Linked DNA regions of Endozoicomonas gorgoniicola. The main gene of each other region encodes a partner of the protein of the gene in region 2 in a complex. Links are inferred from orthologs where the notes say so. Each region holds a gene or a part of one and is shown on either strand. Other genes may lie near its edges.

The links.
Region 1: the proteins of tig (region 2) and rpsG are in contact, whole or in part, in a crystal structure (PDB 3GTY), measured with the Thermotoga maritima proteins. The link is inferred for Endozoicomonas gorgoniicola from one-to-one orthologs. Residues at the interface, in WP_004081061.1 of Thermotoga maritima: Glu122, Val124, Val129, Leu130, Tyr133, Glu188, Gly259, Ile262, Tyr263, Glu266, Ser270, Glu273, Gln274, Glu277, Arg308, Gln311, Ile312, Ser315, Tyr316, Glu325, Arg329, Arg336, Leu363, Phe366, Trp367, Arg373, Leu377, Arg381, Leu384, Glu387; in WP_004081843.1 of Thermotoga maritima: Lys34, Lys52, Lys55, Glu59, Arg62, Gln63, Glu66, Asn67, Lys69, Val71, Arg95, Ala109, Lys110, Lys111, Gly112, Arg113, Pro114, Glu117, Glu121, Ile124, Ala125, Tyr127, Asn128, Asn129, Thr130, Gly131, Lys135, Asp139, Arg142, Met143.

Annotation. Positions count from the first base shown.
Region 1 is NZ_JAPFCC010000001.1:5,523,303-5,526,610, reverse strand. Bases 260-3,248 are described here. They hold rpsG (30S ribosomal protein S7), read right to left. Parts: upstream 1,995-3,248; coding sequence 1,524-1,994; downstream 260-1,523. Other genes in these bases: NX722_RS24790 (hypothetical protein), read right to left, coding at 2,870-3,248; rpsL (30S ribosomal protein S12), read right to left, coding at 2,158-2,532; fusA (elongation factor G), read right to left, coding at 260-1,505. In the rest of the region: more of fusA, read right to left, coding at 1-259; more of NX722_RS24790, read right to left, coding at 3,249-3,308.
Region 2 is NZ_JAPFCC010000001.1:2,314,243-2,317,479, reverse strand. The notes cover bases 320-3,237. They hold tig (trigger factor), read left to right. Parts: upstream 320-1,052; coding sequence 1,053-2,423; downstream 2,424-3,237. Other genes in these bases: clpP (ATP-dependent Clp endopeptidase proteolytic subunit ClpP), read left to right, coding at 2,657-3,237. UniProt on the Bacillus subtilis protein: Involved in protein export. Acts as a chaperone by maintaining the newly synthesized protein in an open conformation. Functions as a peptidyl-prolyl cis-trans isomerase.

The DNA.
Region 1 (3,308 bases), 3.2 Mb from region 2 along the record:
TGGTTCGCGTCCACAGAGGACTTGATCTTTTCACGGTAAGCTACCTGAGGCTTACCAATGTTAGCTTCCACCTTGAACTCGCGACGCATACGGTCAACGAGGATATCGAGGTGCAGCTCACCCATACCGGAGATAATGGTCTGACCAGTCTCTTCGTCGGTCTTAACCTGGAAGGAAGGATCTTCCTGAGCCAGCTTACCCAGAGCAATACCCATTTTCTCCTGGTCAGCCTTGGACTTAGGCTCAACCGCAACAGAGATTACAGGATCAGGGAATTCCATACGCTCCAGGGTAATAACGCTATCCATGGAACACAGGGTGTCACCGGTGGTTACGTCTTTCAGACCGATCAACGCAACGATATCGCCCGCAACACACTCTTTCAGCTCTTCACGGGTGTTGGCGTGCATCTGCACCATACGACCAACACGCTCACGCTTGTGCTTAACAGGGTTGTATACGGTATCACCGGACTTGAGGGTACCGGAGTAGTTACGTACGAACGTCAGAGTACCAACGAATGGGTCGGTAGCAATTTTGAACGCCAACGCCGAGAACGGAGCGCTATCATCAGCTTCACGGGTTTCAACGGTATCCTTACCGTCATCCAGGATACCTTCGATTGCTTTAACTTCTTTTGGAGAAGGCATCAGCTCGATAACAGCATCCAGTACAGCCTGTACACCCTTGTTCTTAAACGCAGAACCACCGAAGACAGGGATGATTTCGTTCGCCAGTGTACGCGCACGGATACCAGCCTTGATCTCTTCCTCAGTCAAAGTACCTTCTTCCAGGTACTTTTCCATCAGCTCTTCAGTCGCTTCTGCAGCTGCTTCCATCATGTACTCGCGCATTTCGTCGCAAGTATCCTGAAGGTCAGCAGGAATATCTTCATAGGTGAAAGACATACCCTGGTCAGACTCGTTCCAGATAATGGACTTCATCTTAACCAGGTCAACAACACCTTTAAACTCGTCTTCAGCGCCGATGGTCATCTGCATTGGCACAGCGATTGCGCCCAGACGCTCACGCAGCTGCTCAACCACCATAGTGAAGTCAGCACCGGTACGGTCCATCTTGTTGACGAATACCATACGTGGCACTTCGTACTTGTCAGCCTGACGCCATACGGTTTCAGTCTGAGGCTGTACGCCGGAGGAACCACACAGCACAACAACTGCGCCGTCCAGTACACGCAGGGAACGCTCTACTTCGATAGTGAAGTCAACGTGTCCGGGTGTGTCGATAATGTTAATGCGATGCTCATCAAACTGAGCATCCATACCACGCCAGAAACAGGTGGTAGCCGCAGAAGTAATGGTAATACCACGCTCCTGCTCCTGTTCCATCCAGTCCATGGTGGCAGCACCATCATGAACTTCACCAATTTTGTGACTCAGACCAGTGTAGAACAGTACGCGTTCAGTGGTCGTTGTCTTACCCGCGTCAACATGGGCACAGATACCAATGTTGCGATAGCGGTTGATCGGGGTTTTACGGGCCACGACTCAATCCTCTGATACTTAGAAACGGTAGTGAGAGAACGCCTTGTTCGCTTCAGCCATGCGGTGCACGTCTTCACGCTTCTTGACAGCAGCGCCTTTGTTCTCAGCTGCGTCCAGCAGTTCGCCCGCAAGGCGCAGTTCCATAGACTTTTCGCCACGCTTACGTGCCGCGTCTACCAGCCAGCGCATTGCCAGGGCAGTACGACGAGCCGGACGAACTTCTACAGGCACCTGGTAAGTAGCACCACCCACACGGCGGGACTTTACTTCTACCATTGGCGCAATGGATTCCAGAGCTTTTTCGAATTGCTCCAGCGGATCCTTGTTAGAGCGCTCCTGAACCTTATCCAGCGCACCGTATACGATTTTTTCCGCTACGGATTTCTTACCGGAGATCATCACGTGGTTGATGAACTTGGTCAGGGTTTTGTTACCAAACTTAGGATCTGGCAGCACGTCGCGCTTAGCGACTACGCGTCTTCTTGGCATTGATAAGCCCTCATTTCGGTCTTCAGGCAGTCCGGAATAGATCCGGCCTTACTCTTATCAACCTACTGTTAAATTCTTTGTGCAACGGGGCACAGCATTTTCGGCAAAAGAGCTCAGGACTCTTTTAAAACGGCTGAACCAGCAGTCTCTTAAGGCTTTAACCTTAGGACTTAGGCTTCTTAGTACCGTATTTGGAACGACCCTGCTTACGGTCGTTAACGCCCTGAGTGTCCAGGCTACCGCGAACAGTGTGGTAACGAACACCTGGCAAGTCTTTTACACGACCGCCACGGATCAGAACAACGGAGTGTTCCTGCAGGTTGTGACCTTCACCACCGATGTAGGAAGTCACTTCGAAACCGTTAGTCAGACGCACACGACATACTTTACGCAGCGCAGAGTTAGGCTTCTTAGGAGTAGTAGTGTATACGCGAGTACAAACACCGCGACGCTGTGGGCAAGCTTGCAGCGCAGGAACGTCGGTCTTTTTGACCTTGCGCTTGCGTGGCTTACGCACCAGCTGGTTAATAGTTGCCATTCAGCGAACTCCAGATTATTTCTATATTCGAGCTATTGAGGTCGAATGTTGCTGTACCAGAGGATTTGCACAGTTAATTCGGTCTTCAAACAGCAAAAGCCGGTATAAAACCGGCCAGAGCTACCCCGGTCGATCATAGACCAAGGGTAAAATAAAGCTGCGAAATTGTACGGAAAGCGGGAAATGGCGTCAAGTATCAGTATTCAAAGTTTACAGCTCGGAGACTAACCATAAAGGCTACATTTTACGCTATTTTATTAACGGGTTGTTTTTAATAAAAAAATGCCGAACAGTGTCGGCATTTTTTATTGGGTGAGAATGTCAATTAGCCTGCATTTCAAAGTGACCAGTCATCATTTTGGTCGCTCAAACTCTCCGGCCCCAGGCTATGTAGCATTACTTCAGCTCTCTTTCGCAATGCGATTTCAAGCGCATTGCGTGGATCCTCATTTCTTAATGAAAGCTGTTTAGTAAGCTGCACATTTGTCAAAGTTCCCTTTTCATAATGAGGGTTCTTCTTATGAAACTCCTTAAGAGCTTTCTTTGCCTCATCCAGCTCCCTCTTGTGGACATTTTCAACACCTTTGTCATCTGAGCCTTTTTTCAAAAGACCCTCCAGACGAGCAACCTCGTCTTTAAGAGAGTTCAGCTGTCTGTTGAGAGACCTCTGGCTTGCCTCCAGTTCTTTACGCCTCAGCTCTTCTGGCTGGATCGTTTCACTGGAAAGGCGAGGACTGTTATTTTTTACCTTTCCCCCTGCATTTTTTATCTCATCT
Region 2 (3,237 bases):
TAAACGACTGTGTTAGATTAGCGCCGTCTTCGCAGGCGTTCCTGCTCTATGAATGTTTAACTTCAGCTTATTAAGATGTTCTTGTTAGTCGGCAGCTATTAAATATTCTGTAAGCAGTGTCTGAGAAAAGGGCGTTGACGACAAGAGATGATCTGGGTAATATGCGCCGCATCACTGATGCAGCGACGACTTGTTTGTTAGAACGGTCAGTTGTTAAGCAGTTGAAGTTAAGCAGTTGAAGATGCTCTCAATAGAGTGTTTCGGGGTATAGCGCAGTCTGGTAGCGCGCCTGCTTTGGGAGCAGGATGTCGGGAGTTCGAATCTCTCTACCCCGACCATTTATTTCTTTTGAATGCTGAAAATGAGTATTGATTAAATCCTCTGCTTCGGTATTGTGAAGAGTAATTAGTGCGCCCGTAGCTCAGTTGGATAGAGCATCCGCCTTCTAAGCGGATGGTCGCAGGTTCGAATCCTGCCGGGTGCGCCATCTTTTCTTTTTATTTAAAAGTGATGGCAAGATTTGTGGTGGGCATAGCTCAGTTGGTAGAGCTCTGGATTGTGATTCCAGCGGTCGTGGGTTCGAGCCCCATTGTCCACCCCAGTTTTTTATCACAGAAGTAATCTGTGATGACAATCAGATGTGTATGTCTATCAGTATGCATCTGTACAAAGTTAGATAGCAGCGCAGTAAGTGCTCTATGCGGATGTGGTGGAATTGGTAGACACGCTGGTTTTAGGTACCAGTGCCGCAAGGCGTGAGAGTTCGAGTCTCTCCATCCGCACCAGTTGACTATACGGGGATAAGCTTGCTTATCCCCTTTTTTTGTATCGGAGAAATGCCCGGTTATCAGACGGGTGGCATGACTGCCGCTAGTCCGTTATTTCGCTATTGAAAGGCCTCAACAGGGAAATAGCGTGAGAGTGTAAAAGGTTGATCAGTGTCGGTGTTTGCGCTTCTTTTGTGCGCATCTGATGCATCGGTTACGGTCTTTTGCTAGTCTATGCCGCTTTATCGCAAGTTCGGTAATCAGGCTCAGTATTGAGGAACACAAATGCAAGTCTCCCTTGAAACGACTTCCGGTCTGGAACGTCGTCTGTCCATCGTCATTCCAGCTGAGAAAGTAGACGGTGAAGTCGCCAAGCGTCTGAATGATATGTCCCGCCGTGTGCGTCTGGACGGTTTCCGTCCGGGCAAGGTACCTGCCAAGGTAATGAAGCGCCGTTACGGTCTGGGTGCTCGTCAGGAAGTTCTGGGTGAGCAGATGCAGCAGGCATTTGTTGAAGCTGTGACTCAGGAAAAACTGAATCCGGCTGGCGCTCCTACTGTTGAGCCAAAGGCTGATGAAGAAGGCAAGGATTTCGAATTCGTTGCGACTTTCGAAGTTTATCCTGAAATCACTCTGGGTGACTTCGCATCCATCGAAGTTGAGCGTCCGGTTGCTGATGTTAAAGACGCTGACATCGATGAAATGGTTGAAACCCTGCGTAACCAGAGCAAGACTTTTGAAGACGTTGAGCGTGCGGCTGAAAGCGGTGACCAGATTGTATTCGATTACGTTGGCTCTTTTGCTTCCGGCGAGAAGGCTGGTGAAGAGTTTGACGGCGGTAAAGCTGAGAACTCTACCCTGGAACTGGGCTCTGGCCGCATGATTCCGGGCTTTGAAGATGGTCTGGTGGGTGTTTCCGCTGGTGAAGAGAAGACTCTGGAACTGACATTCCCTGAGGAATACCACTCTGAAGAGCTGAAGGGTCAGGCGGTTAAGTTTGCGTGCAAGGTACACAAAGTACAAGCTGCTGCTATGCCAGAACTGAACGATGAATTCTTCGCTCGCTTCGGTGTCACCGAAGGTGGTGAAGAAGCGTTCCGCGCTGAAGTTCGCAAGAACATGGAACGTGAACTGCGTCAGGCTGTAAAAGGCAAGGTGAAGAACCAGGTAATGGACGGTCTGCTGTCTACTAACGAGATCGACGTACCTTCTCCTCTGGTGGCTCAGGAAATCGACCGTATGCGCGAGCAGGCGGTTCAGCAGTTCGGTGGTGAGCAGGGCGGTTTCGATCCTAAGCAGCTGCCAGCTGAACTGTTTGAAGCAGATGCGAAGAAGCGTGTTGCTCTGGGTCTGATCGTAGGTGAAGTGGTTAAGCAGCGTGAAGTTAAGGTTGACGAGGACCGCGTTCGCGCCATGATCGAAGATATGGCTTCCGCTTACCAGGAGCCTCAGCAGGTCATCGACTGGTACTACAGCAACGAACAGCAGCTGTCTCAGGTTAAGTACGTAGTGTTGGAAGAGCAGGTGGTTGACACCGTTCTGGAAAGCGCCAAGGTATCTGAAGCTGAAGTTAGCTACCAGGACGCTATCAAACCAGCGGCTCCCGAAGCAGCACCAGAGTCAGCTGAAGAGCAGGAAACTGCTGAAGAAGCCTGATCACGGGCGGAGATTTAGGTAACGACCTGCGGTGGTCTGTAAAAAGCTTTTGAAACAGACCACCGGTTTGAGGCATTCTTAAATCAATACGGCGCTGTCCGGAAAACAAACATGGAGTTTTCAGTTCTGTTTTCTAAGGTTGTTGCGGTGATTGCCGTTTAAACTAAGACAGCGTTATGCGACCCGCAGCGCGGGTCGCTTTTCTTCGACTTGGCAAGGAGTTACGACAGGAAATGTCCAGACTGATTGAACCATCCTCCATGGCCATTACCAATTCTGGCCTGGTACCGATCGTTGTTGAGCAATCTGCCCGTGGCGAACGTTCATACGACATCTATTCACGTCTGCTCAAGGAACGGGTAATCTTCCTGGTAGGTCAGGTTGAAGACCATATGGCAAACCTGATTGTTGCCCAGATGCTGTTCCTTGAATCGGAAAATCCGGACAAGGATATCCATCTGTATATCAACTCGCCGGGCGGTTCCGTAACTGCTGGTATGTCCATTTACGACACCATGCAGTTTATCAAGTGTGATGTCTCAACCATGTGTATTGGTCAGGCCTGCAGCATGGGGTCTCTGCTTCTGACAGCGGGTGCCAAAGGCAAGCGTTTTGCGCTGCCACACTCCCGGGTCATGATTCACCAGCCATTGGGTGGTTTCCAGGGACAGGCGTCCGATATTGCGATCCATGCCCAGGAAATGATGACCATCAAGTCCAGGCTGAATCAGGTGCTGTCCAGCCACACGGGACAACCTCTGGAAGTGATTGAGCGAGATACTGACCGTGATAACTTCATGAGTGGTGAAGAAGC